DNA from 3 places in the Neobacillus sp. BP17 genome. Region 2 is predicted to be linked to each of the others. Evidence: riboswitches for the same ligand, from Rfam matches in the RefSeq annotation. Region 2 holds a riboswitch; each other region holds the start of a gene.
What was found. Region 2 has a riboswitch for lysine ahead of dapA (4-hydroxy-tetrahydrodipicolinate synthase). Riboswitches for the same ligand answer to the same signal wherever they lie in the genome.
Positions count from the first base shown of each region.

Region 1 (10,529 bases), 1.9 Mb from region 2:
GGTTGAAGCGGTTGTAGCAGGAATACCTGATCAATACCGTGGAGAAACGGTTAAGGCATACATTGTTTTAAAAGAAGGTTCAACCGTTACGGCAGAAGAAATGAACCAATTTTCACGAAAATATCTTGCAGCATACAAGGCACCAAGATACTATGAATTTAGACAAGAATTGCCCAAAACAGCTGTAGGGAAAATTCTAAGAAGGATGCTAGTTGAAGAAGAGAAACAAAAAATAGAAGAAAACCAAAAACACGCATAATTGCTCCTCTTTTTTTTGACAGATTAAGCCTGTCCCTAACCTATTATATGAAAAAAGTAATGAGATATCTTGACATATCCAGAGATAATAACTATTATTAAAATATGAATGATTATTCATTCATATTTTTCTTTTTAATAATTCTTATAAACTGAACAGAACTTTTCTTTCAAAGGAGGGATAAAGTTGAAAAAAAGTAAGCCCAAATACATGCAAATTATTGATGCTGCGGTGATTGTAATTGCTGAAAATGGCTACCATCAAGCCCAAGTTTCAAAAATTGCAAAGCAGGCTGGAGTGGCTGATGGCACCATTTATCTATATTTTAAAAACAAGGAAGACATCCTTATCTCTCTCTTTGAAGAAAAAATGGGAAGTTTCATTGAAAAAATAGATACAATGATAGCAGGAAAAGGGACGGCGGCAGAGAAGTTATTAATGATGATAGAAGCTCATTTTAGTATGCTTTCTGAAGACCATCACATGGCAATCGTGACACAGTTAGAGTTACGGCAATCGAATAAGGAACTGCGGCACCGAATTAATAATGTTCTAAAAGGTTACCTGCAGGTAATTGATAAGATTGTTATTGAAGGTAAAGAAACCGGTGAGTTTCCCATCGACCTCGATATCCGTCTGGCCCGGCAAATGATTTTCGGTACAATCGATGAGACCGTGACATCATGGGTGATGAACGAGGAAAAGTACGATCTAGTTGCACTGGCTACTCCAGTCCATCGCCTCTTGATTAATGGCTGTGGAAGCCGATAAATATTAAAAATAGGGGGAAATCCAATGGAATATTTAAAATGGTCTTTTCAAGACAGTATTGCGACAATTACAATTGATCGTCCTCCAGCAAACGCCCTTTCTTCAGGACTACTAAGGGAATTGTCAACTGTGCTTGATGAGATTGAACCTAATCGCGAGATCAGAGTTATTGTCATTCATGGGGAAGGGCGCTTTTTCTCTGCTGGTGCAGATATTAAAGAATTTACTACTGTCACTTCTTCAGAAGGATTTTCAAATCTTGGAAAGTATGGGCAAGACTTATTTGACCGAATGGAAAAATTCCCGAAACCCATTATCGCCGCTATCCATGGTGCAGCACTTGGCGGGGGGCTTGAACTAGCAATGGCATGCCATATCCGCTATGTTAGTGAGCAGGCAAAACTTGGTCTGCCTGAATTGCAGCTTGGCTTAATACCAGGATTTGCTGGTTCGCAGCGTCTGCCTAAATATGTGGGCGTGGCAAGAGCTGCAGAAATGCTGTTTACTTCTGAGCCAATCACAGGTATAGAAGCAGTCCAATTTGGTTTAGCAAATCGTGCTTTTCCCGACACAGAAGTAGTCCCGCAGGCACTTAAACTAGCAGCGAAAATTGCGAAAAAAAGCCCAGGGTCCATCAGTGCGGCAATTGAACTGCTAAATTATGCAAAAACAGACGAGTTCTACGAAGGTTCCAAAAGAGAATCTGAGTTATTTGGTCAAGTGTTTGTTTCTAACGATGGGAAAGAAGGCATCCAAGCCTTTATTGAAAAAAGAGAACCAAATTTTAAGGGTGAATAAACTTATCTTTGCAGGTATAATTGTAAAGGAAGCCCTTTTTTTTATAAAAAATTTTCTCAATCTTTCAAACTGAGCGAATGCTCGAAATTTTATTAGGAGGGAAATCATGAATATTTATGTATTAATGAAAAGAACCTTTGATACCGAGGAAAAAATTTCGATTTCTGCTGGAAAAATTAATGAGGATGGCGCTGAATTTATCATCAATCCGTATGATGAATATGCTATTGAAGAAGCAATCCAGGTTCGTGATGCTAAAGGTGGAGAAGTAACCGTTATTTCTGTTGGAACAGAAGAAGCAGAAAAGCAATTACGTACTGCACTGGCAATGGGTGCAGATAAAGCAGTCCTTATCAATACCGAGGATGATGTAGAAGGCGGAGATCAATTTACGACAGCAAAAATCCTTGCTGAATATTTAAAGGATAAAGATGCTGATTTAATCATTGGCGGAAATGTAGCGATTGACGGTGGATCAGGCCAAGTGGGCCCACGTGTTGCGGAATTGTTAAACATACCTTATGTAACCACTATTACTAAATTAGAAATTGACGGAACAAATGTAACCGTTACCAGAGACGTTGAAGGTGATTCTGAAGTCATCGAAACTAGCCTTCCACTATTAGTTACAGCCCAACAAGGTCTAAACGAACCGCGCTACCCATCCTTACCTGGGATTATGAAGGCAAAGAAGAAGCCGCTTGAAGAATTAGAGTTAGATGACTTAGACCTTGAAGAAGACGATGTGGAAGCAAAAACAAAAACGATTGAAATTTATTTGCCGCCTAAGAAGGAAGCAGGCCGCGTTCTAGCCGGCGATTTGAATGATCAAGTAAAAGAACTTGTTCAACTTCTTCATACCGAAGCAAAAGTAATCTAACGGGTTTAATACAAATTTTGATCTCAGGAGGTATATGGAATGTCAAGAAAAGTGGTAGTTTTAGGAGAAGTTCGTGACGGTTCATTACGTAATGTGTCATTCGAAGCAATTGCAGCAGCAAAAACAGTTGCTGAAGGCGGAGAAGTAGTTGGTGTTTTAGTGGGCGATTCTGTAAGTGCTCTATCGACTGAGTTAATCCAATTTGGTGCGGACCGTGTGGTTGTGGTTGAAGATGAGAAATTAAAACTTTATACATCAGATGGTTACGCACAAGCTCTATTAGCGGTGCTTAACCAAGAAAAACCAGAAGGGCTGATTTTGGGACATACCTCGTTAGGTAAAGACCTTTCCCCAAGAATTGCCGGAAAATTAGCATCAGGTTTAATCTCAGACGCCACTGCTATTGAAGTAGCGGGTGGAAATGTCGTGTTCACAAGACCGATTTATTCCGGTAAAGCATTTGAAAAGAAAATTGTGACAGAGGGCTTGATTTTCGCAACGGTACGACCAAATAATATCACCCCACTTGAGAAAGACGAAGGCAGAAGCGGAGATGTATCAGCCCTTTCTGTAGAAATCAAAGATCTTCGTGCAATCATTAAAGAGGTCGTTAGAAAAGCGAGTGAGGGTGTTGATTTAAGCGAGGCGAAAGTAGTTATTTCAGGAGGCCGCGGTGTAAAAAGTGCAGATGGATTCCAACCGCTTAAAGAGTTAGCCACAGTCCTTGGCGGTGCAGTCGGTGCTTCTCGTGGTGCTTGTGATGCTGATTATTGTGATTACTCGCTGCAAATTGGCCAAACGGGCAAGGTTGTTACACCAGATCTTTATATTGCTTGCGGCATTTCCGGAGCTATTCAGCACTTAGCCGGTATGTCTAACTCAAAAGTAATCGTTGCTATTAACAAGGACCCAGAAGCAAACATTTTTAAAGTAGCTGATTACGGAATTGTCGGTGACTTGTTTGAAGTAGTTCCATTACTAACTGAGGAGTTTAAAAAGCTCAAAGTACACTCATAATAATAAGGGCGAGCGGAATGCTTCCGCTCGTTTTGTATTTTGTTTATTTTGGGGATAATAATTGATGAAGCAATTTATTAGCTTGATTTTTTAAACGATGTTATACTTTCGGTAGTAACTCAGTAATCATTAGGAGGGCAATATAAATGGCAATTTCACATTTAACTGATCAAAACTTTTCGGCTGAAACTGGTTCAGGCCTTGTTCTTGTAGATTTTTGGGCACCATGGTGCGGACCTTGTAAAATGATCGCTCCCGTTCTTGAAGAACTTGACTTAGAAATGGGCGATAAAGTAAAAATCACTAAACTTGATGTGGATGATAACCCACAAACTGCAGCAAACTTTGGTGTAATGAGCATCCCAACTTTATTAGTGATGAAAAATGGAGAAGTCGTTGATAAAGTTGTCGGCTTCCAACCAAAAGATGCACTAGCAGGTGTTTTAGAAAAACACGTGTAAATAGAGCAAGAAAAGCCTTAGCTAGGAAATATCCCGGCTAAGGTTTTTTTCTTTTTCCAAGTGACTACTACTTTCAATTAGGCGCAATTTCCTTTAATATTTTAACAGATGAATTTATATAAGACGGGAGGGGAGTGGCCGGAATGAATGAAACAATTAAGCAAAAACTGACGCTGCTGCCGGATCAACCTGGCTGCTACTTAATGAAAGACCGTCAGGGAACGATTATTTATGTGGGAAAAGCTAAGGTACTAAAAAATCGTGTCCGTTCCTATTTTACGGGGTCGCACGATGGGAAGACACTAAGACTTGTCAATGAAATTGAGGACTTTGAATATATCGTAACCTCTTCGAATATTGAAGCACTTTTGCTGGAACTTAATCTTATTAAAAAGTACGATCCAAAATACAATATCATGTTGAAGGATGATAAAACCTATCCGTTTATCAAGTTAACAGCGGAAAAGCATCCCAAACTTATTATCACAAGAAAAGTAAAAAAGGATAAAGGCAAATACTTTGGTCCGTATCCCAATGTGACAGCAGCAAATGAAACCAAAAAGCTTCTTGACCGAATCTACCCGCTCCGCAAATGCTCAACCCTGCCGGACCGAGTCTGTTTATACTATCATTTAGGACAGTGCCTGGCACCATGTGTGAATGAAGTCCAGGAAGAACAGTATAAACAGATGACGGATGAAATCACCCGCTTTTTAAATGGCGGATATAAGGAAATAAAAAAAGAGCTGAAGGAAAAAATGGCTGCTGCCTCCGAAGAATTGGACTTTGAACGTGCAAAAGAATACCGTGACAAAATCATTCATATTGAAACGATTATGGAAAAACAAAAAATTACGATGACCGATTTTACTGACCGTGATGTTTTTGGCTATGCAGTTGATAAAGGCTGGATGTGTGTGCAAGTCTTTTTTGTCCGCCAAGGCAAACTAATTGAGCGGGACGTTTCTATGTTCCCCGTCTATAATGAGCCAGAGGAAGAGATCTTAACGTTCCTCGGTCAGTTTTATTCGAAAGCCAATCACTTTAAGCCGAAAGAAATTCTCATTCAAGATGATGTCGAGTTGAGTTTAGCAGAACAACTGTTGGAAGTTAAAGTGCTTCAGCCGCAACGAGGACAAAAAAAGGATCTTGTGCAATTAGCGATTAAAAATGCAAAAATTGCTTTGAATGAAAAATTTTCACTAATTGAAAAGGATGAAAATCGAACCATTAAGGCAGTGGAGAACCTGGGAGAATTACTGGGAATCTACACGCCGCACCGGATTGAAGCCTTTGATAATTCTAATATTCAAGGGACTGACCCTGTATCAGCAATGGTAGTGTTCATTGACGGCAAGGCGAACCATCGTGAATACCGTAAATACAAAATCAAAACGGTTCAAGGGCCGGATGATTATGAATCGATGCGAGAAGTAACGAGAAGAAGGTACTCACGCGCGCTAAAAGAGGAACTCCCTCTTCCTGATTTAATCATCATTGATGGTGGTAAAGGGCATGTTGAAGCCGTACGAGACGTATTGGAAAATGAATTAGGTTTGGATATTCCGCTCTCGGGGCTTGTAAAAGACGAAAAACACCGGACATCCCAGTTGCTGTATGGCAATCCTTTAGGAATTGTTCCTCTCGGGCGAAACAGCCAGGAGTTTTATTTACTGCAAAGGATTCAAGATGAGGTCCATCGTTTTGCGATCACCTTCCATCGCCAACTGCGCGGAAAATCTGCGTTTCAATCCTTGCTTGATGATATTCCGGGAATTGGAGAGAAACGGAAAAAGTTATTGTTAAAACAGTTCGGCTCGGTGAAAAAAATGAAAGAAGCAAGTAAAGAGGAATTCATTAATATTGGAATTCCTATGAATGTGGCCGAAGAATTAATCAAAAAACTTCAATCCTAGAGATTGTCAGAGAAAAAGGAACATGCTATAATAAGTGAAAATTTAATTTACTATCACTTTTACGTATTAAAGTGAAGGTAGAGGTGCGAGCTTCAAGAGTAGTGGTTCTGAGAAGGATGAGCTTCTGAGAAGAATCATGAAAGGGGATGTTCGCCGAAGTAAAGAAAGTCTCATAACTTTCTTTTCTGGTCCCGTATTGAATAAATGCTGGATTGTCAAGACTAATGTCTTGGAGAGCTATCTTACATTGTAGGTGCGAGAATTTTTTTCGTGTTTTAAGCAATGAGATGCCCTCTCATTGCTTTTTTGTGTTTATTTGGGGAAAAATATGAATTACATCTGGAGAAGGGGAAAACAAACATGGGGATTATTGTACAAAAGTTCGGAGGCACCTCCGTCGCTAATGTAGAAAGAATTTTAAATGTCGCATCATGTGTAAAAGGTGAGGTTGACCGCGGAAATAATGTGGTTGTTGTTGTTTCTGCAATGGGAAAATCTACGGATACACTCGTCGGTTTAGCAAAGGAGATTTCAGCGCAGCCAAATAAACGGGAAATGGACATGCTGTTATCGACCGGGGAACAAGTAACAATTTCGTTACTGTCTATGGCTCTCAACCAGCAAGGGCTTGATGCTGTGTCCTTCACAGGTTGGCAGGCCGGTATTATGACCGAACCAGTCCATGGAAATGCCCGGATTTCTAATATTAAAACAGCAGCGATTGAATCACAGCTTGAATCCGGCAAGGTGGTCATTGTTGCGGGATTCCAAGGAATCACCGAAGAGGGTGAAATTACTACACTTGGCCGTGGCGGTTCCGATACCACAGCCGTTGCACTAGCAGCAGCCTTAAAGGCCGATAAATGCGACATATATACGGATGTAACGGGAGTTTTCACAACGGATCCAAGATATGTAAAGAGTGCTCGCAAGCTATTATCGGTATCGTACGATGAAATGCTGGAGTTAGCTAATTTAGGTGCAGGAGTACTTCATCCACGAGCAGTGGAATTTGCTAAAAACTATCAAGTACGTCTCGAAGTTCGTTCGAGCATGGAGAAAATAGAAGGAACAGTTATTGAGGGGGAAGCAGCAATGGAACAAAACTTAGTAGTCCGCGGAGTTGCATTTGAAGACGAAATTACAAAAGTAACAGTATTAGGATTGGCTAATTCATTAACAAGCCTATCAACCATTTTTACCACACTTGCTGAAAATCATCTGAATGTGGATATTATTATCCAAAGCACAACTGAGGGTGGTTCTGCGAATTTGTCCTTCTCTATTCATACAAATGATCTATTAGAAACATTAAAGGTCCTAGAAGACAATAAAGCTGTGCTTAATTATGAGCAAATTGATGCTGAAAACAAATTAGCGAAGGTGTCGATTGTCGGCTCTGGGATGATTTCCAATCCCGGTGTAGCAGCAAAGATGTTTGAGGTACTCGCTGCAAACAACATCCAAATCAAAATGGTCAGCACATCAGAAATAAAAGTGTCAGCCGTTGTAGAAGAAAAAAATATGTTAAAAGCAGTAGAAGCTTTACACGAAGCATTCGGACTTGCAGTTCAATAAAAAAGAATGGTGTCAGGCACTATTCGGTGCCTGACACCATTTTCAATTAGTTTTTTTCCCATTTCACTGTGAAAACAACTTTATTGGATTTTTTTATTGGATGTTCGAAGGTTTCGGCGTTGGCTTCTTTTTGCAATTCAATTTGTTGAGCAAGGAATCCTGCTTCAAGTTGGAAAAAATGTTCAGCCTTAGACTTAACGCGTGAAATAATGAGCGGACTAATTAATTCAAATTGGAACTCTGTTTTATTTTCTTTCACAAGTTCTAACTGGCCCCATGAGGCCTTGGAGAAGAAATCAATAATCTGTTCTAAATCCATTAATGGATATTTTCGTGCAAGTCGTTTTCCGGCCCAATATAAAATTTCGGGTGTATCTTTCCCTAAAATCTCAGGCAAGAGAACTTCTCTGATTAGTTCATATCCGAAGATGGAAATAGTTCTAGGTTCATCAATATCGATCGTTTCATTCATAACTGTACTATTATTCACAAGCTTCCCCTCTTTCTATCATTCTATTATATACATTTTTGGTTAATTTTTAGTACAGTTTTTCTAGTTATTATGTATCAATTTTAGTTTAAATTTTTGTTATTTTGCAATATCATTCCTTGTTTTCCATGATAATTATCATTCCCATTGTGAAAGAAATAACAACCGTTATATCTTGGAAATTTACCATAAAAATACAATGATTTTCAGAATATATCCCTGTACGTCAGTAGAAAAGTCTAATCTATTATAATTTCAATATATTTAAAAAATTTTATTTTTCTCAAGATAAAGTGTATCCGTTTTCTTGACGCTCTTAGATGATGGGAGTAAAATGAACTTGTCACATTATTGTCACAGTGATGCGAAGTTTCGACAAAAGTGGATTTAATTTGATAGAAACTGAACATCATTTTTTTTAAACATTATAGGGGGGTAAATTTATGGCGGGTAATCGAGAGTTTGTTTATCGGAGATTGCATTCGTTGCTAGGTGTTATTCCAATCGGGATCTTTGTCATGCAGCATCTAATTGTGAATCACTATGCAACAGAAGGGGTAGAATCCTTCAACAAAGCAGCGAACTTTATGGGGAATCTTCCATTTCGCTATGTTTTAGAAACTGTAATTATTTATTTACCGATTTTATTCCATGCAATCTACGGGCTGTATATCGCTTTTACAGCTAAAAACAATGCAAGTCAATATGGTTTTTTTAGAAACTGGATGTTTATGCTACAACGTGTGTCTGGTGTAATTACACTAATTTTCATCACATGGCATGTGTGGGAAACTCGTATCGCTGCTGCTTTTGGAAATGAAGTTAACTTCCAAATGATGCAAGATATCCTATCATCCCCATTCATGTTTGGATTTTATGTTGTTGGTATCATTTCAGCAATTTTCCACTTTGCAAATGGCTTGTGGTCATTCTTGGTAAGCTGGGGCATCACAGTATCGCCTCGTTCTCAAGTGATTACTACATACGTGACAATCGTTATTTTCTTGGCTCTATCTTATGTTGGTGTAACGACATTACTTGCTTTTGTATAAAAAATGAACGATTGCTCGGAAAAATATTGGATTTTGGATTAAGGGAGTGAGTCACGAATGAGTAAAGGTAAGGTTATTGTAGTCGGCGGTGGTTTAGCTGGCTTAATGGCAACGATTAAGGTTGCAGAAACAGGAACACCAGTAGAATTATTTTCTTTAGTGCCTGTTAAACGCTCTCACTCTGTTTGTGCCCAGGGTGGTATTAATGGAGCAGTAAATACAAAAGGTGAAGGGGATTCCACATGGATTCACTTTGATGACACTGTATATGGCGGAGATTTCTTAGCTAACCAGCCGCCAGTAAAAGCAATGTGTGACGCAGCACCTGGTATTATTCACTTAATGGACCGTATGGGAGTTATGTTTAACCGTACTCCTGAAGGATTACTTGATTTCCGGCGCTTTGGTGGAACACAGCATCACCGTACTGCATTTGCTGGAGCAACCACTGGTCAACAGCTGCTTTATGCATTGGATGAACAAGTTCGCCGCGAGGAAGTAGCTGGCCTTGTAACGAAATATGAAGGCTGGGAATTCCTGGGTGCAGTTGTTGATGACGATGGTGTGTGCCGCGGAATTGTTGCTCAAAACTTAAAAACAATGGAAATTAAATCTTTCTCTGGCGATGCCGTTATTATGGCTACTGGAGGCCCTGGTATTATTTTTGGAAAATCAACTAACTCTGTTATTAATACAGGTTCTGCTGCATCAATCGTTTACCAGCAGGGCGCTTATTATGCGAATGGAGAAATGATTCAAATCCACCCGACTGCCATTCCTGGTGATGATAAACTTCGCTTAATGAGTGAATCAGCGCGTGGTGAGGGCGGACGTGTTTGGACATATAAAGATGGAAAGCCTTGGTACTTCTTAGAGGAAAAATATCCTGCCTATGGAAATCTTGTACCACGTGATATTGCAACACGTGAGATTTTCGATGTATGTGTAAATCAAAAACTCGGAATCAATGGCGAGAACATGGTATACCTTGATCTTTCTCATAAAGATCCACATGAATTGGATGTTAAACTCGGCGGTATTATCGAGATTTATGAAAAGTTTATGGGTGATGACCCTCGTAAAGTTCCAATGAAAATCTTCCCGGCTGTTCACTATTCAATGGGTGGCCTTTGGGTTGATTATGATCAAATGACAAGCATTCCAGGGCTATTTGCAGCTGGTGAATGTGATTACTCACAACATGGTGCGAACCGCTTAGGTGCCAATTCCTTGCTTTCTGCCATTTACGGTGGAATGGTCGTTGGTCCAAATGCAGTGAAATATATCAAAGGTCTTGAAAAGAGTTC
Region 1 covers NZ_CM184198.1:4,422,457-4,432,985, reverse strand. Annotated here, with positions in the region: gene AC4QJR_RS21700 (long-chain-fatty-acid--CoA ligase) at 1-259, shown strand, start outside; gene fadR (fatty acid metabolism transcriptional regulator FadR) at 446-1,030, shown strand; gene AC4QJR_RS21690 (enoyl-CoA hydratase) at 1,055-1,828, shown strand; gene AC4QJR_RS21685 (electron transfer flavoprotein subunit beta/FixA family protein) at 1,935-2,708, shown strand; gene AC4QJR_RS21680 (electron transfer flavoprotein subunit alpha/FixB family protein) at 2,748-3,725, shown strand; gene trxA (thioredoxin) at 3,872-4,186, shown strand; gene uvrC (excinuclease ABC subunit UvrC) at 4,330-6,102, shown strand; lysine riboswitch at 6,173-6,350, shown strand; gene AC4QJR_RS21665 (aspartate kinase) at 6,463-7,680, shown strand; gene AC4QJR_RS21660 (YslB family protein) at 7,727-8,170, opposite strand; gene AC4QJR_RS21655 (succinate dehydrogenase cytochrome b558 subunit) at 8,614-9,222, shown strand; gene sdhA (succinate dehydrogenase flavoprotein subunit) at 9,280-10,529, shown strand, end outside.
Region 1: it holds a riboswitch for lysine, as region 2 does, so the genes downstream of both, AC4QJR_RS21665 (aspartate kinase) here and dapA (4-hydroxy-tetrahydrodipicolinate synthase) in region 2, are expected to answer to the same signal.

Region 2 (10,529 bases):
TTAAGCTTCTCAGCGCCGATGGTAGTTGGGACACGCGTCCCTGTGAGAGTAGGACGTTGCCAGGCTAGCCCTTTTGGGTTATTTTTTTCGTCAATATTTAATATGGCCCCTTGGTCAAGTGGTTAAGACACCTCCCTTTCACGGAGGTAACACGGGTTCGAATCCCGTAGGGGTCACCAAAGTTTTTCATGCTAGTGAAAATAACTTTCATTATTTTAGAGGATTAGCTCAGCTGGGAGAGCATCTGCCTTACAAGCAGAGGGTCGGCGGTTCGATCCCGTCATCCTCCACCATGATTATGTTTGTTCTTTGGCGGTGTAGCTCAGCTGGCTAGAGCGTACGGTTCATACCCGTAAGGTCGGGGGTTCGATCCCCTCCGCCGCTACCAATCAATTATTTATTAATATCTGGAGGAATACCCAAGTTTGGCTGAAGGGATCGGTCTTGAAAACCGACAGGCGGGTCATACCGCGCGGGGGTTCGAATCCCTCTTCCTCCTCCATTATTTTTAATATATTATCGTCGCGGGGTGGAGCAGTCCGGTAGCTCGTCGGGCTCATAACCCGAAGGTCGCAGGTTCAAATCCTGTCCCCGCAATTAAGTTATTTTCAAGCATTGCTTGAAAAAACTCTGGTCTGGTAGTTCAGTTGGTTAGAATGCCTGCCTGTCACGCAGGAGGTCGCGGGTTCGAGTCCCGTCCAGACCGCCATTTTTTTCTAGTAGGTTTCCTACTATTAATATATAGATTATTTTGGCGATTGTGGCGAAGTGGTTAACGCATCGGATTGTGGTTCCGACATTCGTGGGTTCGATTCCCATCAGTCGCCCCATTGATTTTATAATATTGGGCTATAGCCAAGCGGTAAGGCATCGCACTTTGACTGCGACATGCGTTGGTTCAAATCCAGCTAGCCCAGCCATTTTTCTTATTTTTGATAATGCGGGTGTAGTTTAGTGGTAAAACCTCAGCCTTCCAAGCTGATGTTGTGAGTTCGATTCTCATCACCCGCTCCAATATGGGCCTATAGCTCAGCTGGTTAGAGCGCACGCCTGATAAGCGTGAGGTCGATGGTTCGAGTCCATTTAGGCCCATCAAAAAAAACGACTTAGAAGTTTCTTACAACTTCTAAGTCGTTTTTTTTACATTCACTATTTACAAAAAATATGTTTACCAATCCTTTTGATTTGTGGCCGACTCCATATCCAACCACTTGTCGCGGTATCAGGATTAAAATAATATATGGCTCCGCCACTAGGATCCCAGCCGTTGATGGCATCCATAACTGCTTTTTTCGCAGTCTCATTGGGTGTTAAATTAATTTGTCCATCTGCCACGGCAGTAAACGCTCCTGGTTGATAGATGACACCTGCAACTGTATCTGGAAACGATGAGTGGCTGACCCGATTTAGGATAACTGCTGCAACAGCGACTTGCCCTGTGTATTCCTCGCCACGTGATTCCCCGTAAACAGCATTTGACATCAATTGAATATCATTTTGTGAGAAATTACCTGTGACATTAGCAGAATTGTTACCTGATGAATTAGTTTTTTCATACTTTGTTGCTTTCACAATTGCTGCCTTTGTTTTAGCTCCTACAACTCCATCTACTGGAAGACCAAATTGGTCTTGAAAATTCCGTACGGCCCAATAGGTATTCCAGCCAAATACACCATCAATATTACTTGTATAAAAGCCGTTATATTTGAGTCGTGACTGCAACTCAATAACATCTTCTCCTGATGAACCCCTTTGGAGCACTTGACTTGTAAATGCTAATACGTCATTACTTTGTTCACTAGTGGTGATGAATACAACAAAAAGTACAATAAAAATCAGCCGTGTCTTAATGAAAGCTTTTTCTAGCAAAATATTGCCTCCTAAGAACAGTAATACCGTTATTTTCTTCAAAAATTATCCTTTTATGTAAGATGAGAAAAAGAATACCGTCCGATAGCGGTATCCAAATTACTAGAAATACGATCATATTGTCTCGCAACAGAGCCAGTAACAACTAAATTAGGAGCAACTACTGCATACCAGAACAGAGGGCATTTTATGTTAGGGTACAAATGAAAAGAACGATTATCATGGATAATCGCTCTAAGTAAAATGTTATTTTAGGGCTTTGCTAACTTTAATTTTCTTACCCTTAATGGTGGCATTCTCCATTGCTTGTAAGACGAGTGCGCCTTTGCCATTCAAAATATCAACATAGGTCATTTGATCCTGGATGGTGATAATGCCAATATCCTCGGCTGTGACACCAGGGATTTTTGCGATCGTCCCAACAAAATCGACTGCGCGCATCTTCTTCTTTTTTCCACCGTTGAAATGAAGCTTCATGATACCTTGGTTAATCCGAGCCGTTTTATTATTTCTGACGACACGGCGGCCGCCGCTTTTTTCTACAAATGCGTCTCTTCCTTTTGCAACTTCAGTTGGTTTTGGAGCCTCAACTTTCGGAATCTCAAAGCCAATATAGCGCTCAATCGCCCGAACAAATTTCCCTTCAAATGGTGTGGCAAAAGTAATCGCTTTTCCTTTATTGCCGGCTCGACCGGTTCTTCCAGTGCGGTGGACATAGCTTTCTTTTTCCATTGGGACGTCATAGTTGATGACGAGGGTGACATTATCAATATCAATTCCGCGTGCGGCCACATCTGTGGCGATGAGGTAGCGGAAATTTCCCATCTTGAAGCCATCCATTACCGCAAATCGATCTTGTTGTTCTAATCCGCCATGAAGTCGTTCGCAAGAATAATTCGATTCTTCCAATTCGGAATAAACGGTATCGACATGTTCCTTTGTCCTGCAAAAGATAAGACAGCTATCTGGATTTTCGACAACTGTTACATCTTTTAGCAGAGAAAGTTTGTCTTCTTCTTTAACCTCGATTAACAGATGTTCAATCGTATCTGTCGTGACCCCGGTTGATGCAATTTCGATATTAAATGGATTTTTCATATATTTATGGCAGAGGTTTTCAATATCCTCCGGTAAGGTAGCCGAGAAGACCATGGTGACTCGGTTGGAAGGAAGTTCTTTTATGATCGCTTCGACTTCGTCAATAAAGCCCATATTAAGCATTTCATCTGCTTCATCGATAATTAGATACTTAATATCGTCTAAAATGAGTGTTTCTCTGTCAATATGATCCATGACACGTCCGGGTGTTCCGACGACGACATGCGTTTTCTGCTGCAGTTCTTCTTTTTGCTTTGAAAATGGTTCTTTCCCATAAACGGCCATGGCCTTAATCCGTTTAAACCTGCCAATATTCGTGATATCCTCGCGTACTTGAACCGCAAGTTCTCTCGTTGGGGTAAGAATTAATGCTTGTGGCTTTCTTTCTTCCCAGTTAATCATGTTGCAAACAGGGATCGCGAAGGAAGCCGTCTTACCGCTGCCCGTTTGCGATTTTACAACCAGATCTTGATTCTTCAATGCCAAGGGAATGACCTCGGTTTGGACCTCGGTAGGTGTGTCATATTTTAAAATGGTCAGTGCTCTTGTGATTTCGTCACTTAAATGATAATCCGCAAAACTTACTTTACTCATGTATTAACCTCATTTATTAGTATTATCCGGCTTACCTTTAGGATTTCTCGCGAAGAAATATCATATGCATAAACTGAATACGCTCCATTATACTGGATATACACCATTCAACCAAAATAATTTTTAAAATTATTTCAAAAAAAGTGCCTGACACCAGAAGTGTTGGTATATCTGGTGTCAGGCACCAATTTGCTGAAAAATATTATTGTAATGTGACATTTGTCATATCCTGCACATGACACCTGCTACTAACAAGGACAAACTTGTTTCTCTATACTTTGATATAACGACACGAAGAAGGAAGGGAATTCAAAAAATGACCTTACAAAATACGAAGACTCTAAAAAAACAAGTGGCTCCCTTTGAAAAATCAACGACAAAAGAAAGCGTATGGCAGATTATTAATACGGTCGTACCATTTATTGCCTTATGGTACCTTGGCTATTTGAGCCTATCCGTTTCCTATTGGTTAGCACTCGTACCAATCATCCTTGCTGCAGGATTTCTCACAAGGATATTTATCATCTTTCATGATTGCACCCATTATTCCTTTTTTAAAAGCCGGCGCACGAATCGAATCGTTGGCACGATGATGGGGGTACTAACGATCTTCCCGTTCGATAAATGGGGATATGAACATGCCGTTCACCACGCTACAAGTGGGAACTTGGATAAACGAGGTACAGGAGATATTTGGACATTAACAGTAGATGAATATTTAGCAGCACCACTAAAACTTCGTTTGGCTTATCGCTTTTATCGCAATCCCTTGGTAATGCTTGGGTTGGGTCCGATTTATGTGTTCCTTCTTAAGAATCGTTTTAATCGTAAAGGTGCAAAAAGAAAAGAACGTAATAACACATATTTAATCAATATTCTCATTGTAGCCTTAATCAGTTTGCTTTGTTTGGCTATCGGATGGCAGTCATTTCTCTTAGTTGAAGGCTCAATTTTCATGATTTCAGGCGCATTAGGTGTATGGCTGTTCTACGTACAGCATACGTTTGAGGATTCTTACTTTGAAGAAGATAAAGAGTGGGAATATGTGAAAGCGGCAGTAGAAGGAAGTTCATTCTATAAACTTCCAAAAGTATTGCAATGGTTAACTGGAAATATTGGCTTTCATCATGTGCACCATTTAAGCCCAAGAGTACCTAACTATAAATTGGAAGAGGCACATAAAAACACGCCTCCATTACAAAAGGTTCCAACAATTACCCTTGCTACAAGCTTAAAGTCTCTTCGCTTCCGTTTATGGGATGAAGAACAAAAAAACTTTGTAACCTTTAAAGAAGTTAGAGTTTTAGCAAAGAAAAAGTTCACTGTCCAACAAGTGAAACCGGAAATTTAACAACTAAGGGTCCCATTATAACAGGCTAGCTCCCTTTCATTAAGGGGAGTTGTTATTTACATAACAACTGCCGGATAAGGAGAGAGCTTACATGATTCGAATCGTTATTGCAGAGGATCAGGAACTGCTGCTTGGAGCAATGGGTTCTCTCTTGAATTTGGAAGAAGATATGGAAGTGGTCGGTCAGGCGAGCAATGGGGAAGAGGCGCTTTCACTAGTGCATCAACTTCAGCCTGATGTTTGTATTATGGATATAGAGATGCCTGAAATGAGTGGGCTAGAGGCAGCAGAAGCATTAAAGTCATTTGGCTGCAAGGTGATTATCCTAACTACCTTTGCGCGAAGTGGATATTATCGTCGTGCATTACGGGCGGAGGTAAGTGGGTTTTTATTGAAGGATAGCCCTAGTGATGAACTAGCCAATTCCATTCGCAGCATTTATAACGGGGATAAAATTTATAACGCCGAACTAATTGATGAAGACTCCATTGACCAAAAACAAGATATGGAAGTAATCCGCCAACACCACCTCAAAGAACATACAAAAATCAACACAGTCAAAAACTATCTCACCACTATACTAGATAAAATAAAATTACCAACAGGTTAAAAATGAAGGTAATTAAAACAATTAAAACATTGGGTGTCAGGCACCATGTGAAATTTTTTCACATGGTGCCTGACACCCTTTTTCATATTTCAATTATAATAGGGAGAATCATCGGTTTTCTTTTTGTTTGGGCGAATACGTATTGTCCGACGCTTTTCTTGATGTTTTGTTTCATGACATTCCATTGGCGGATATTTTCAGTTTGGAGGTCATTAATGGTTTTCTTAGTAAGGCGGTTAATCTCTTTGAGGAGCTGGTCTGAGTCACGGGCATAGACGAACCCGCGGGTAATCGTGTCAGGCCCAGAAATGATCTTCCGGTCTCCTTTACTAATGGTAATCACAATTACGAGCATTCCATCTTCAGAAAGCTGCCTCCGGTCCCTGAGCACAATGTCCCCAACATCGCCAACGCCCATCCCGTCAACATACGTATCCCCAGCTGGAATGGACCGGGTCTGACGTGCAACTGAATTTTCGATATCAACCACATCACCATTTTTAATAATAAATGTATTTCCCTTTTCTACGCCCACAGACTCTGCTAACATCTGGTGATGATGCAGCATTCGATATTCACCATGAATCGGAATAAAATAGGTTGGTTTCATTAAGGTAAGCATGAGCTTTAAATCTTCCTGATAACCGTGCCCTGAAACGTGCATGCCCGTTGAACTACCCGAGCCATAGATCACTTTAGCGCCTAGTTGAAATAAGTTGTCGATGATTCTCGACACATATTTTTCATTGCCCGGTATGGGGGAGGCAGCTAAGATAACTGTATCCCCAGGATAAATGGAAACATCCCGGTAGTTTCCGCTTGCCAGTCGCGCAAGGGCGGCCATAGGTTCCCCCTGACTTCCAGTACATAGGATGGCAACCTTTTCCGGCGCCAGTTGGTCAACATCCCGTGCTTCGATAAGCATTCCCTCTGGCATGTTTAAATACCCGCGCTCTATCGCAACAGAAACGACATTTACCATACTACGGCCAAGCAGGGCGATCTTTCGATTAGATTTTATGGCAGAGGCGACGACCTGCTGGACACGATTTACATTCGAGGCAAACGTAGATATAAAGATTTTTCCTTCTGCTTTCATGAAGGCTTCATCTAAAGTGCCACCAATCATTTGCTCGGATGGCGTTAGCCCTTTACGCTCGGCATTGGTACTTTCTGATATTAAAACTAAGACACCTTGCTCACCAATATCAGCCATCTTATGAATATCAGAATGTTGATTATTCACCGGTGTTAAATCAAATTTGAAGTCCCCAGTATGAACGACATTCCCCTCAGGAGTATGAAAAACAATGCCGAGACAATCTGGGATACTGTGACTTACTCTGAAGAAGGAAACGGTTGTTTCTCCAAACTCAAGCTTGGAATCTGAATCAATCGTCACTAGTTTCGTGTTGCCATTCAACCTGTGTTCGTCAATTTTTAATTCAATCAGGCCCAAAGTAAAGCGGGTAGCGTAAATAGGAACGTTCAATTTTCTTAATATATACGGAATCCCGCCAATATGGTCCTCATGTCCATGAGTGACAATCAAAGCACGGATTTTCTCCTGATTTTCTACCAAATAGGTAATATCAGGGATAATTAAATCAATTCCTAATAAACTCTCATCTGGAAACTTCCCGCCGCAGTCAATAATAAAAATATCGTCTGCATATTGAACCACATACATGTTTTTTCCGATTTCATTGATACCGCCTAAAGCAAAAATGGATAATTGCTGATTATTGGTTTGCAAGTAAATATCCTCCCTATTCCATGTAAATATGAATAGTATGCCCTTTTGACTGGACTTTATTGGAAAGGGAAAGTGAAAAATTTCAGTCAGGGTCCGAAAAATAAAAGGCTGTCAACAGTACGGAATTCAAAATTCCCTATGTGTTGACAGCCTACCAGCATTTAAATTAATGTTTTGACTTGGTGTCCAGGTAAAACCACTTGCAATGCCATTTCTTCATCGTGACTCAAAGGCAGCAATGGTAATCGAAGTCCACCAACCTGCACCCCGCTCATGTTCAGGGCTGCTTTTACTGGGGCCGGATTAGGAGCCGTAAATAATGCCTTCATAAGAGGAAGCAGTTGGCGATGAGAGTGAGCCGCTTCTTGGACGCGTCCATTTTTAAAATGATTTATCATTTCTTGCATTTCATTGCCAATTACATGGGAAGCAACAGATACAACTCCAGCACCGCCAATCGCTAAAACCGGCAATGTTAAGCTGTCATCCCCACTATAAAGGGTAAAATCACTAGGGGCTTGGCTAATAATAGAAGCCATGTCATCCAGGTTGCCGCTTGCTTCCTTAACAGCAACAATATTCTCGATTTGGGATAGGCGAACAATGGTCTCTGCGGATAGATTGACCACACTTCGACCAGGGATATTATAAAGCATAACCGGTAATGATGTAGATTCAGCGATTGCTTTGAAATGTTGATACATACCTTCTTGGGAAGGTTTGTTATAGTATGGAGCAACGAGCATGATCCCGTCTACACCTGTTTCTTCGGCTTGCTTTGTTAAACTGATAGATGCCCGTGTATTATTCGAGCCAGTGCCAGCGATAACTGGGACTCTTCCTCTCGCTGCGACGACAACAGCTTTAAATAAAGCGATTTTTTCATCCGTCGTTAAAGTTGGAGATTCACCGGTTGTACCAGCAACGACGAGACCGTCCGTCCCATTTTCAATTAAATAATCTACTAATCTTCTTACTGCGTTAAAATCAACCTCGCCATTTTGATCAAATGGTGTAACCATTGCGGTTAAAACTTGGCCAAAATTCATTTTTTCTCACCCTTTTAATAAATTTTTATAAAATTTAGAGGTGGGCAAGGCCATTCAAAATTCAACGCAAAAAAGCAACAGTGAGGGTTCACTGTTGCAGTAGAAACATAAATAAAACTAAGTTCCCGTGCGTAAGATAGCCCTCCATATAGTCTCCTATATGACAGTTCTGTATTTATTCAATAGCAGAACCAGCTTCATGATAATGAGAATCAATGAAACTTCGGCAAATTCCCCTTTCTACAACCATCGTTGGACCTCATTATCCTCCAGTTGTGTACTAATGGTCTTTGCACCTCTATCCTCACTTCAAAAGTATTGAAGTAAGAAAAATATATAATTAATAGTAAATATATCAGAATATTCCTTTTGTTTCAAGGGGGAAAAGGAACTATATTTGTAAAGTTTATGCAGTTTCTAACCCCTGTTCTTCTTTTTCTACTTCTAATGCAGATACAATATATGCAAACCCGTTCATCACAAAATAAATAACATCCGATTGAATCTGTTCCTTTTCTCCTAAATAAGTATTTATGATCATACTGATGGAAAAGAAAACTACGAAGGATAATGCAATTTTATTAAAAATCATCAAATTTACCGACCCCTTTATTTAGGATTCTTATGTTAATCATATTTGCTTAAGACGGGTTTTATGTCTGCCGCCTAAAGGGTGGTGCTAGAAATCAATGAGTGCCAGGTGTTGGTTCATTCACCCTGGTTCTTCTTGGAAGTTCTTTCTTACCGTGCAGGAAGTGGTAAAGAACCATTGATGCGAGAACGACTGCACCTAAAATGACATACAAAGTACGATAGCCTGTTAACGGTATAATAAACCCGAGGATGTATGGACCGAACCCCAGACCCGCATCAAGAAAGATAAAGAAAGTGGAAGTGGCCAATCCCATCCGATGGGGAGGAGTTAGTTTTACTGCTATGGCTTGGGTACTTGATTGCAAGTTACCGAAACCAAGGCCGATTAATACTCCTGCTGCTAATAAAATAATGCTGATGCTTGCGGTGCTAAGCAGAAACAAACCAACGGCAAAGGCAATAATACATGGATACATAATATAGTTTGCCCCTTTTAAATCCATTATACGGCCGGTAAGGGGGCGTGATAACAATACGGCAATAGAATAAACTAAGAAAAAGAAACTTGCCGCGCTTACTAGGTCAATTTCTATTGCATAGAAGTTAATAAATGAAAGAACGCTGGAATAACAAAAAGCTACTACTAATGTAATAACTGCAATTGGCAATGCATTGGGCTCAATATAATTAGAAAGTTTAAATCCTTTTGTTTCAGTTGGTTGGGGTGTTCCTTCTAATTGAGGCACATTTACAAAGAACGCTGTGACTAAACTAATGATCCCTATTACAAGGGAGAAAATAAATATCATTTGAAAGTCCGTATGCTGGGTCATGTATAGGCCAATGAATGGGCCAATTGCGGTAGCCAATGTTGCGCTCATGCTGAAATAGCCAATTCCTTCAGCTTTCCGTGAAGCAGGGATAATCTGGGCCACGATCGTTCCTGTTGCTGTACCAACCATTCCGGCTGCAATCCCATGGAGTAGTCGTGTTATAAGCAGGAAGGTAATCCCGAAATTCAGAAAATATAAAAGAAGGGTGAAAATAAAAAGGATGGCACCAATGATTAATGTTCTCTTCCTTCCAATAGACTCAATAAATCTACCGATTAAAAACCTGCCAATTAATGAACCAACAATAAAGATTCCTGTGGCAAGACCAGCTTGACTTGTGGAAGCATGAAATTCGTCTACTGCATAAACACCAATGATGACAATTAATAAATAAAAGACTAAAGTGACGAAAAAATTGACCCCGGAAACAATCGTAAAATCTTTAGTCCAAAGTTTAGCTCTTGGTTGATTCACGTTATTTAACCCCTTACTTAATAATATTATCTCGAATGATCCCCATAATCTGGATGGTTTCAAGCTGTTCGTGTTCTGAGATACCTTTTAAGATGTCATTTTCAAACTGATCAATTGTGACACGAACTTCCATATATACTTTTTTTCCTAGTTCGGTCAGCTGTATCCGCTTTTCACGTTTATCATGGCTAGGAACCTGTTCGACATAGCCCAGTTCCTCTAAACGATTAATAGTCCTAGTAACTGTGGGTTTTTCTACATATAAATAATGAGAAAGATCCACAAGTGTAGCAGGTCCATT
Region 2 covers NZ_CM184198.1:531,527-542,055, forward strand. Annotated here, with positions in the region: rRNA gene rrf (5S ribosomal RNA) at 1-65, shown strand, start outside; tRNA gene AC4QJR_RS02565 (tRNA-Glu) at 105-179, shown strand; tRNA gene AC4QJR_RS02570 (tRNA-Met) at 312-388, shown strand; tRNA gene AC4QJR_RS02575 (tRNA-Ser) at 410-502, shown strand; tRNA gene AC4QJR_RS02580 (tRNA-Met) at 524-597, shown strand; tRNA gene AC4QJR_RS02585 (tRNA-Asp) at 633-709, shown strand; tRNA gene AC4QJR_RS02590 (tRNA-His) at 755-830, shown strand; tRNA gene AC4QJR_RS02595 (tRNA-Gln) at 846-920, shown strand; tRNA gene AC4QJR_RS02600 (tRNA-Gly) at 941-1,014, shown strand; tRNA gene AC4QJR_RS02605 (tRNA-Ile) at 1,019-1,092, shown strand; gene sleB (spore cortex-lytic enzyme) at 1,150-1,869, opposite strand; gene AC4QJR_RS02615 (DEAD/DEAH box helicase) at 2,116-3,561, opposite strand; gene desA (Delta(5) desaturase DesA) at 3,878-4,912, shown strand; gene AC4QJR_RS02625 (response regulator) at 5,004-5,522, shown strand; gene AC4QJR_RS02630 (ribonuclease J) at 5,605-7,278, opposite strand; gene dapA (4-hydroxy-tetrahydrodipicolinate synthase) at 7,440-8,327, opposite strand; lysine riboswitch at 8,457-8,636, opposite strand; gene AC4QJR_RS02640 (hypothetical protein) at 8,734-8,919, opposite strand; gene AC4QJR_RS02645 (MFS transporter) at 9,014-10,228, opposite strand; gene AC4QJR_RS02650 (MarR family winged helix-turn-helix transcriptional regulator) at 10,242-10,529, opposite strand, start outside.

Region 3 (10,529 bases), 2.5 Mb from region 2:
TGACATTAGCCTTTGCCTTTCATGTTTCAATTATCAATCCCTTTTTCGAACCAAAAAGAGAAATGTTCATTGATCATTCAACTAATGTGTGTTTGTTCCGTTGAGGGAATTAATTCACATGGAATTAATGGAATTCAAATTCCCAAAAGAAACATTTTCGGTTTTACCGATAGAGACTCATTACTTACTCGTTCACAATCGGAACGAACACGTATGGTTGAGCCTCCTAAGATGTGAATGTTTATTTCTATCTTTTACACTTATATTATAACACGGGACTTTTTTAATTTACGGACTAGAAGTGTCAAATATGTGAATTATTGGATATGTAAGCGTTTGAACTGAGGGGTAACTTATCTTTAAGTATAATGGAAAGGATGCTTAACATCTTATGCTTAAAGCTATTAATAAATACGCGAAACCTTTTAACACAACTGATGATCTCGATCCATTAATCGATGCAATTGGTGATGCAAAATATGTCCTCCTTGGGGAATCTTCTCACGGAACCTCTGAGTTTTATTCACTCCGAGCAGAGCTATCCAAAAGATTAATTAAAGAAAAAGGCTTCTCTTTTATTGCAGTTGAGGGTGATTGGCCCTCATGCCAGAGTATCAATCAATACATTAAGGGATTTAACCATTCGACGGACGACGTACGGAGAGTACTGGAAAGCTTTAATCGCTGGCCTACTTGGATGTGGGCAAACCAAGAAATGATCGGACTTATTGAGTGGCTGAAGGATTATAATCAACAAACTAATCTTTTTCAAAAAGTTGGTTTTTATGGTTTGGATGTCTATAGTCTTTGGGAAAGTATGGATGAAATTATTCGCTATTTAGAAAAAACGAATTCCAGGAGCCTACAAGCCGCAAAAAACGCTTTTTCATGTTTTGAGCCCTTCAACCGCAATCATGAATCATATGCTGTTTCTGCAGGATATCTCTCTGAAGACTGCACGAAAGAAGCTCTTGAGCTTCTCGCCTCCATCCGGAAAAACAAATGGAAATTTGAAGACAATCAGGAAAGCAGCCTGAATATGGAGGTAAACGCCCTTGTCACCGCAAATGCTGAAGAATATTACAGGACAATGGTCAAAAGTGACTCTAAATCCTGGAATGTCCGTGACCATCACATGGTAGAAGCGCTCAACTCCGTGATTAACTTTTATGGAGATCGTGGAAAAGCAATCATCTGGGAGCATAATACCCATGTCGGGGATGCCAGGGCAACCGACATGAAAGAAGAAGGAATGGTAAATGTCGGTCAAATAATTAGGGAACAAAAAGGGTCGGAAAATGTATACATCGTCGGGTTTGGAACCTATAGCGGTACGGTAGTTGCATCGACTGAATGGGGTAACGACGTTCAAATCATGCAGGTACCTCCTGCTCAATTAGGCAGTTGGGAATCACTAATGCATAAGACCAGTCCGGCTAATAAATATTTACTTTTTACTGATCAGAACCGTAAGGAGTTTTCGACCACCATTGGTCACCGTGCAATCGGTGTAGTTTACCGGCCAGAATACGAACATTTCGGTAATTATGTTCCCTCGAACATGGGGCAGCGGTACGACAGTTTTATCTTCTTTGATCAAACAAAAGCATTGCAGCCACTTGTTTTAGAACATGTATTAATATGAAAACAAGTCTTCCTTCAAAAGTAGAAGGAAGACTTGTTTTATTAATCCACTATTGGATCTTTAAAATTATCAGTATTTTCCTCATCATAATTTTTTATTAAATGGTAATTTTATCTGGTTCACTCAATACATAAGCAATGGAATTATTCACATACTATTTTTGTTACTTAATTTTTTTACGAAAGAAGGATTACTTATGACAGTTGGAACACAAGTAAAACAAGCATTGGCAGGACTAAAAAGTGCTCAGGCAAGTTTTGAAACCTTTGCACTAGCCACAGATAACCAAAATGCAAAGCAACTTTATCAACAAGCGGCACAACAGACTCAATCTGTTCTTGATAGCCTTGAACCGCGCCTTCAAGAGATTATCAAGGAAGAGCCTCAGTATAATCAATAAAATGCAGTTTTAGGTTGGCATTTTTGCCAACCCCTTTTTGATATATTGAATCCCTTATGAAAGGAAGTTTACTTGTGACTATCGCTTCAAATGTTAAGCAATGTCTAGCTACTATGAATGGAATCGAAGCACAACTTGCTTCCTTCGCGCTAAATTCTTTAGATAGTGAAGCACAGGCTACATTTAATCAAGCCATGTTAACGGTTGGAGAAGTAAAAAAAGACCTCCAGTATCGTGTATTAGAACTTGAACGACATGAACCCCAATACAAAGGGTCATAAATCTTGAGGTGAGAAATGATGCCAGATTGGGTTTTTATAATAGTCCGTTCGATAGTCTTCTTGGTACTCTTATTTATTACCACCAAAGTACTAGGTAAGAAACAAATATCTGAACTGTCATTCTTTGAATATGTTGCAGGTATTACCATTGGAAGTATTGCTGGAGAAGTCGTAACGGGTTTGGAAGGTAATATGTTCCATGGTGCACTGGCACTTGTTGTTTTTGGATTCGTAACTTTTCTAGTGAATTTCTTAGCTATAAAAAGTAAAAAGTTTAGTGATTTTGCTGAGGGAAAAAGTACTGTTGTTATTAAGGACGGAAAAATTTTAGAAGAAAACTTGAAAAAAGAAAAATATACCATCGATGAATTATCGGCTCTTCTAAGACAGAAGAATATTTTTAAATTTGCTGATGTAGAATTTGCAGTGTTAGAACCGCGCGGAAATTTAAGTGCATTATTAAAAAGAGAAAACCAACCACTCACACCCAAAGATTTACAAATGAAAATGCCGAATGAGAAAGAACCACAAACGGTTATCATGGATGGAAATATTGTTGATGAATCGTTAAGATGTGCAGGAAAAGGCAGAGGCTGGTTATATACAGAGTTAGAAAAACTAGACGTAACCCTTGATAATGTATTCCTAGGACAAGTGGATTCATACGGAGAACTTACGGTAGATCTATACGATGATAAAATTCAAGTTCCAGCTCCCGCACAACGTCCACTACTTCTGGCTACCTTAAAAAAAATTCAGGCTGATTTAGAGATTTTTTCGCTTGAGACCGATTGCGAAAAATCAAAAGCAATGTATAAGCGAAATGCTAAGAAGATTCAAGAAACCATTGATGTCTTAAGTCCTTATTTAAATGGGTAATAACACTAAAAACACCAAAATAAAAAATAAAATCCTTATCAAGCTTATTTGATAAGGATTAATCATTTCTAACTATTCATTTTTATCGATTGACCATTTTGAATCATTTTTTGGTTACTTTTATGTGAATAAAAGCTATGCAGGATCATACCAACCATGACCAATCCCATCCCCCACCAAGATAGCAGCGTCGGGAAGGCGCTGTTTAGTAATAATAATTCTCCAATTACAGCGAATAATACCTCCACAGATTGTGTCGCCTCAACAGCCGCAAGTTTCTGCATATTTCCTCTAACAAGATCAGTTGCTTTAAAAAATAAAATGGTGGCAATGACTCCTGAAGTTATAGCAACAAGTCCGGATTGGATTATTTGCCCTTTGCTTGGAGTACCAATCGTAAATAGTCCATAAATCGATAAAACAATCCATAATGGAAGACTTGCTAAGGTCATCCCTAATACACGTTGGAAGACATCTAACCGTCCGCCACATATATCCATCATTTTTCGGTTTCCTAGCGGATAAGCAAATGAAGCAATTAACACGGGAAGAATACCTAGGGAAATCACACCAATTGAAATTTGATTGGCTTGTTCCATTTGCATCAAGATAATTCCTAGTAGGATTATTAATGACATACCCAAGCCCTTAAATGGGATTTTTCCCTTTTGCAGGATTGGACCTTTTTTAGTCATAACCCTTTCGTAAAAAAAGGGAGCAAGCAAAGACCCTGAGATAATGGTTACCTGCCAAGTGGCCGCAATGAGCCACCCTGGGGCATATGCTGCAGAAAAACAAATAGGACCATAAAATAATCCAAAGCCAACCGAACTCCATAATAGCCAACCACCTGGATTTTTTTTCATATCCCAAAGCAAGGGTTTAAGATTTTTTCTTCCAATTACAATAATAAGTAAAAAAGGGACCATAAAGAAATACCTTAAAGAAGCACTCCAAATCCAGCTGCCACCTGACTGGTCCATCGATCTGTTGAGGATAAATGTAAATGCAAAAAAGAAAGCCGCTAAGATCCCTAAAATAATCGGCCGCAATAACCTCAACTCCTTCTATTACATTATTAATATGTATATAGTGTATTTTCCATTATAATAGGGGAAGTATCAAGTTGTAATTTTTTTCTATATATGTGAATATTAACGTATAAAGTTTTTTGAGTAGTAATGAAACTTTATTGTCCCCCATTCGTAAGAAGGATGGAGAATTAAAAAAGTGAGGGTGATATTCATGTTTGGAAAAGTAGCTGCCGATATTTTAGGATTAAGTGATGTGGGCTCTGTTATTAAACCCGAGAATTATGACAAGGTAGACGCAGACGATTATGTCATGCATGAAGACAATGAAAAAATTTATTTTCTTATTAAATCCAAATCAGATGAATATTGCTTTACCAATAATGCTCTTATCCATTTAGATGGCACAAGTGCAACTAGCAAAAAACGGATGCTCCATCGTTATAGTTATGCTACCAACCGAATCTCAGACGTATATCTCGAAACCGCTGGAACGGTTGACCTTGACGTCGAAATTAAATTTAAAATTGGCTCCGTGCCTTTCTCCATTGATGTACATAAAAAACATATTGAGGAAATTAAGGATTTATATAAAGCCCTAATTAAAATTTCAGAAATATCACATGAAAATGAAATTTCCCTTCAGTTCGCTAAACAAAGCTTAGATGTTGCCTCCACTACTTTAGGTCGTGTGACAAGTGCAGACAGTAATTTGGTTGTACAATTCAAAATGCTTAATCAAGCGGCTTTTCAATGGTTAGAAGACAGCAAAAAGCAATATATAGTCAAAGATTTCGGGTATGTATTTGAAAAGTATATCAATAACTAAACCGTGAGGCGCATGAAAATTTTTCATGCGCCTCCTCTTTTATTTATAATCTATTAAAACATCTTCCAACGGCAAACGAGTGGTATTAAAAGCAGGTGCTGCCGCCTTCCCTACTGAAATCAACACAATTGGAAATAATCGATCTTCAACATTAAACATTTTCATAAATTTTTCTTTATCAAATCCACCCATTGGAACGGTGTCATATCCTCGATCTTTTGCAATCAACATCAATTGCATTGACACTAAACCAGCATCAAATGAAGCAATATTTTTTAAGACTTCTTCTGAAGCAAATGGATAGGTTTTATTGGTACCTTCAATTAATCGATTCATATTAGCCTCATCCATAAAACCAGCTTCAAAGGCACTTTGGTATACTTTTTCCACGCTTTTATACATTTCCTTATCACCTAAGACAGCAATAACAGCAGAAGCTGTTTCGACTTGTTCTTGATTATTGGCCACTGCTCTAAGTTCCTTTTTTAACTCCTGGTCTTGGATCACAATAAAACGCCATGGTTGTAGATTACTTGAGGATGGTGCTTGTGTTGCTTCTTTTAACATTTCTTTTATTTCTTCTTGAGAAATTTTATATGTTGAATCATATTTTCTAACGGAGTGACGTTCTTTGATAACATCAGATAAACTTTTCGTTAAAGTAGTTTGCATGAGAGATTTCCCCCTAATCAATTTAACTTACTAATAGTAAGCGCAAAATCATCTTACTATTAGTAAGTACCTTTCGTCAAGAAAATAAACTATGATATGATATCGATAGAAAAGTAAAAAAGAGGGATATTATATGAATGAACCGAACAACCAAAAGTGTATGACTCCTTCTGAAGAGGAAATTAAGCATATATGTACCAATTTTCATAATGCGATTGAATTTATTGGTAAACGTTGGATGGGCTCTGTTATTTTTTCACTTATGGAAGGCCCGAAGCGATACCATGAAATTTTTACTTCCATTCCTGGAATCTCTGATCGATTGTTAACCGAACGCTTGCGTGATTTAGAGAATGAAGGATTGATTATTAAAAGGGTGATTGCCACTTCACCTAAGAAAGTGGAATATGAATTAACTCCAACTGGGAAGGATCTTGAAGAAGTTATCCATGTGTTATTGAAATGGATAAAAAAACGAGGAAAATCCCGATGAAACAAAAAGGGTTACATCCATTTAATAGATGCAACCCTTTATTTATGGACTTGGCCGATGAAACAGCCCCATTACTTCAATCGTTTCTGTAATATTAACAAAGGAACGCGAATCGACTTCCGTGATTAAGTGTTTCACTTCATTAAGTTCGTATCTGGAAATGACTGTTATCAATACATTCCGCTGGTTATTTGAGTATCCGCCAACACCGTCCAAAACAGTTAAGCCTCGATACAAATTCTTTAGTAAATGATTCCTCATCTCTTCGCCTTTATCTGTAATAATCATTAGAGTTAATTTTGCATGATCCGTATAGATTGCATCGACTACTTTACCAGTCACAAAAATAGATACTAAGGTATAAAGTGCAGAATCCCAATCAAACAAAAATCCACTAATCATAATAACTACCGCATTCATGCCTGAAAGTAAAGTACCAATTGGAAAATCCCTTTTTCTTGCTACGATCATGCCAATAATGTCAAATCCCCCAGTCGATCCGGAACAACGGAAAACTATTCCGACACCTAAGCCCGTTAACGCACCACCAAAAATAGATGAAAGAATTCTATCATCTGCGATCGCAAATACGGGAATTACATACAGTCCTATCGAGATAACAATAACCGAAAAGATCGAATTCACGATAAATCTTTTTCCTAACATTTTATATCCAATAATTAACAAAGGAAAATTCAAAAGGAAATTTGCCACCCCTGTATTCACCGGTGAGATCATCCCTAATATCATTGAAATTCCACTTAATCCACTGCTCAATACTTCATGTGGGATTAAGAAAAGGTTAAAGGCAACCACAATAATTAGAGATCCCAATATCATTCCAACAATCTGCATGGTAAAAATCCTCCTAATACGAACAGGCATCAATTCTAATTCAAAATAATACCGATACTCTCACTTAAAGTAAAATAAAAAAATTAATTTAAAAAAAACAAATTATCTGTTTATTTCTGATTAGAAAATTACATATTGACAATTCTATAAAAATTCATTTACTATATTAATATATTTAATTTCATATGATAAATCCTCATCAAACCGATGAGGTAGAGGTCGCGGTTTTTATTAGTAAAGTGGACGAGATGTGAGAGACATTCATGACTCTACTTAAAAGGAAAAACTGCCGAAGTGTGCTTTTACTCTTCAAAAAGCATGCTGGGTCTGTCTTCAAATAGGAACAGAACTGTCACGATTATTTCTACCAGCTAATCGTGTTGAGCTATCTTTCGGAAGGTATGATGCGGGGTATTGTAATGCCATCGATTATTCCTCGATGGCATTTTTGTATTCCAAACTCCTTCACGAAAAAAAAGAAAAAAGAGGAGTCAAGACTATGCAAACAGCTAGAGTATTAAAAGAATCTGAATATACCAGTGATTTAACACTAGAAAAAGCTCCATCGGACTTAAAAAGAGGGTTAAAATCTCGTCATCTGACCATGATTTCGCTTGGCGGAACGATTGGAACGGGTCTTTTTCTTGCTAGCGGCGGCGCAATCCATAGCGCAGGACCTGGCGGAGCCATCCTATCCTACCTTGTTATTGGTGTCATGGTTTACTTTTTGATGCAAGGGTTAGCTGAAATGGGTGCCTATATGCCCGTTGCAGGAAGCTTTAGTACGTATGCCACCAAATTTGTCGATCCATCCCTTGGTTTTGCGCTCGGCTGGAACTATTGGTATAACTGGGCCATAACGATTGCTGCAGAATTAGCTGCGGTAACGATGATCATGAAATTCTGGTTCCCAAATACTCCTTCATTTATCTGGAGCGGTATCTTTTTAGTGATTATGTTTCTCTTAAACTACCTTTCTGTTAAAGGATTTGGAGAAGCAGAGTATTGGTTTTCCTTAATTAAAGTGGTAACAGTTATTATTTTTGTTGTTACTGGTACGTTAATGATTTTCGGTATCATGGGTAATGAAGCACCTGGCTTCAAGAACTTCACGATTGGTGATGCACCATTCCACGGTGGATTTTTGTCAATGCTAGGCATCTTTATGGCTGCAGGCTTTTCCTTTCAAGGAACTGAACTATTAGGTGTAGCAGCTGGTGAAACAGAGGATCCAAAAAAAGCCATCCCACGTGCCGTGAAGCAGGTGTTCTGGCGTATTTTATTATTTTATGTATTGGCGATTTTAGTCATCGGGCTTCTTATTCCTTATACAAATGACAATTTAGCAAATGGCGACGTTACTGTAAGCCCGTTTACTTTGGTTTTCCAAAAGGCAGGAATTGCTTTCGCTGCATCAATCATGAATGCAGTAATCTTAACCGCAGTTTTATCGGCAGGAAATTCAGGAATGTATGCATCAACTCGTATGCTTTGGGATTTGGCCCGACAAGGTAAAGCTCCTAAATTCCTTGGAAAATTAAACAAAAGAGGCGTTCCAGTAAATGCCCTCATTGCAACAACTTTGGTGGGGACACTTGCTTTCCTTGCCTCATTCTTTGGTGATGGAACAGTGTATGTCTGGTTGTTAAACGCTTCAGGCATGTCCGGCTTTATCGCATGGCTAGGGATTGCTGTATGTCATTATCGTTTCCGAAAGGCATTTATTGCCCAAGGTAAAGATTTAAGCTTATTACCATATAAATCAAAACTTTTCCCATTTGGCCCTATCTTTGCTTTTCTTGTATGTGGATTTGTTGTCTTAGGACAAAACTATTCAGCATTTATGGGTGATCATATCGATTGGAATGGAGTATTAGTCTCCTACATCGGCCTGCCATTATTCTTACTTGTTTGGGTGGGATATAAATTAACAAAGAAAACGAAAGTAATTCCTTTAAAGGAATGTGACTTAAACCCTTAATTCCAAAGAAATAGTACGCAAAAATGCGTGCTATTTTTTTCATACAAAAAAACAGACTCTATGTTGAGTCTGTTTTTTATGCTTCTATGCTTCTTTCTCCTCTGAAGACCAAATATATAAATCTTCAATCCGGCAATTCAATTCTTTGGAAATGGTCATTGCAGTATTTAGGTTCATTACTTTCTTTGACAAGTAGTCGTTGAGTTGAGCTTGGGGAATATTTGTATTCCTTCCCAAACTTTCCAAGTCCATACCGTTTTTGGATAGTAATACTTTGAGGTTACTTTTTCTTGCCTTATAATTTGTCAAAATGACACCTCACTTTCATTAAAGCATAACACATTACGTTTTGTTTTGAAAGGAAGTGGGCTTTAAGATTTCCAATTGAGCTTAATTATCCAATAAGAAAGCAATGGGATTAAGGATTTTATGATATACTAAATAAGGAATAGGTAAAGGGGTGTTAAAGTGAAAAACTCAACCAATCTATACAAAAACGGACAATCAGTAAATATTATTGAAACTGGCGAAGTCGTCACCATTCTAAAATCACAATATGTAAAAAACATGAAAAGATATTCTTATATCGTTAAGGAACACCCGGAAACATTCTTTTTCGAAGAGGAATTAAAGGATCAATAAACTCAAAAAAGAGAAGACCAATTCGAAAACTGGTCTTCTCTTTCTAATTAAAACTCAGCATTCCCTGTTGTTCTTGGGAACGGAATTACATCCCTAATATTAGTCATTCCTGTTAGATACATAATTAAACGCTCAAAACCAATACCATAACCTGAATGTTTCGTACCGCCATACTTCCTTAATTCCAGGTACCACCAGTAATCTTCTTCACTCATGCCAAGTTCATTTATTTTACCCGCTAAGATTTCTTCCCGTTCTTCACGCTGACTTCCGCCAATCAATTCACCAATTCCCGGTACTAATAAATCTGTTGCAGCCACTGTTTTGTTGTCTTCATTTAGCCTCATATAGAAAGCTTTAATTTCTTTTGGATAATCAGTAACAAATACAGGTCGTTTGAAAACTTTTTCACTTAAATAGCGTTCATGCTCGGTTTGCAAGTCAAGGCCCCACTCAACTGGATAGGCAAACGTTTCACCTGACTCCCGTAAAATATCAATCGCTTCTGTATAGGTCACACGGCCAAAGTCTGCCGTATAGGCATTATTTAACCGGTCTAGTAAACCTTTTTCAATAAAGCTGTTAAAGAAATTCATTTCTTCAGGAGCCTGTTCTAATACATAGCCAATTACATATTTCACCATTTCTTCTGCTAAATCCATGATATCCGGCAGTTCAGCGAAGGCAACTTCAGGCTCAACCATCCAAAATTCCGCCGCATGTCTTGCGGTGTTAGAGTTTTCTGCTCTAAATGTTGGGCCGAAGGTATAGACATTCCGGAATGCCAATGCAAACGCTTCTGCCGATAACTGCCCGCTTAC
Region 3 covers NZ_CM184198.1:3,789,100-3,799,628, forward strand. Annotated here, with positions in the region: gene AC4QJR_RS18320 (erythromycin esterase family protein) at 392-1,645, shown strand; gene AC4QJR_RS18325 (DUF1657 domain-containing protein) at 1,842-2,045, shown strand; gene AC4QJR_RS18330 (DUF1657 domain-containing protein) at 2,120-2,326, shown strand; gene AC4QJR_RS18335 (DUF421 domain-containing protein) at 2,345-3,205, shown strand; gene AC4QJR_RS18340 (DMT family transporter) at 3,274-4,257, opposite strand; gene AC4QJR_RS18345 (PH domain-containing protein) at 4,451-5,065, shown strand; gene AC4QJR_RS18350 (nitroreductase family protein) at 5,105-5,737, opposite strand; gene AC4QJR_RS18355 (winged helix-turn-helix transcriptional regulator) at 5,871-6,230, shown strand; gene AC4QJR_RS18360 (YitT family protein) at 6,273-7,085, opposite strand; lysine riboswitch at 7,291-7,481, shown strand; gene AC4QJR_RS18365 (amino acid permease) at 7,585-9,066, shown strand; gene AC4QJR_RS18370 (helix-turn-helix domain-containing protein) at 9,151-9,375, opposite strand; gene AC4QJR_RS18375 (hypothetical protein) at 9,535-9,708, shown strand; gene asnS (asparagine--tRNA ligase) at 9,756-10,529, opposite strand, start outside.
Region 3: it holds a riboswitch for lysine, as region 2 does, so the genes downstream of both, AC4QJR_RS18365 (amino acid permease) here and dapA (4-hydroxy-tetrahydrodipicolinate synthase) in region 2, are expected to answer to the same signal.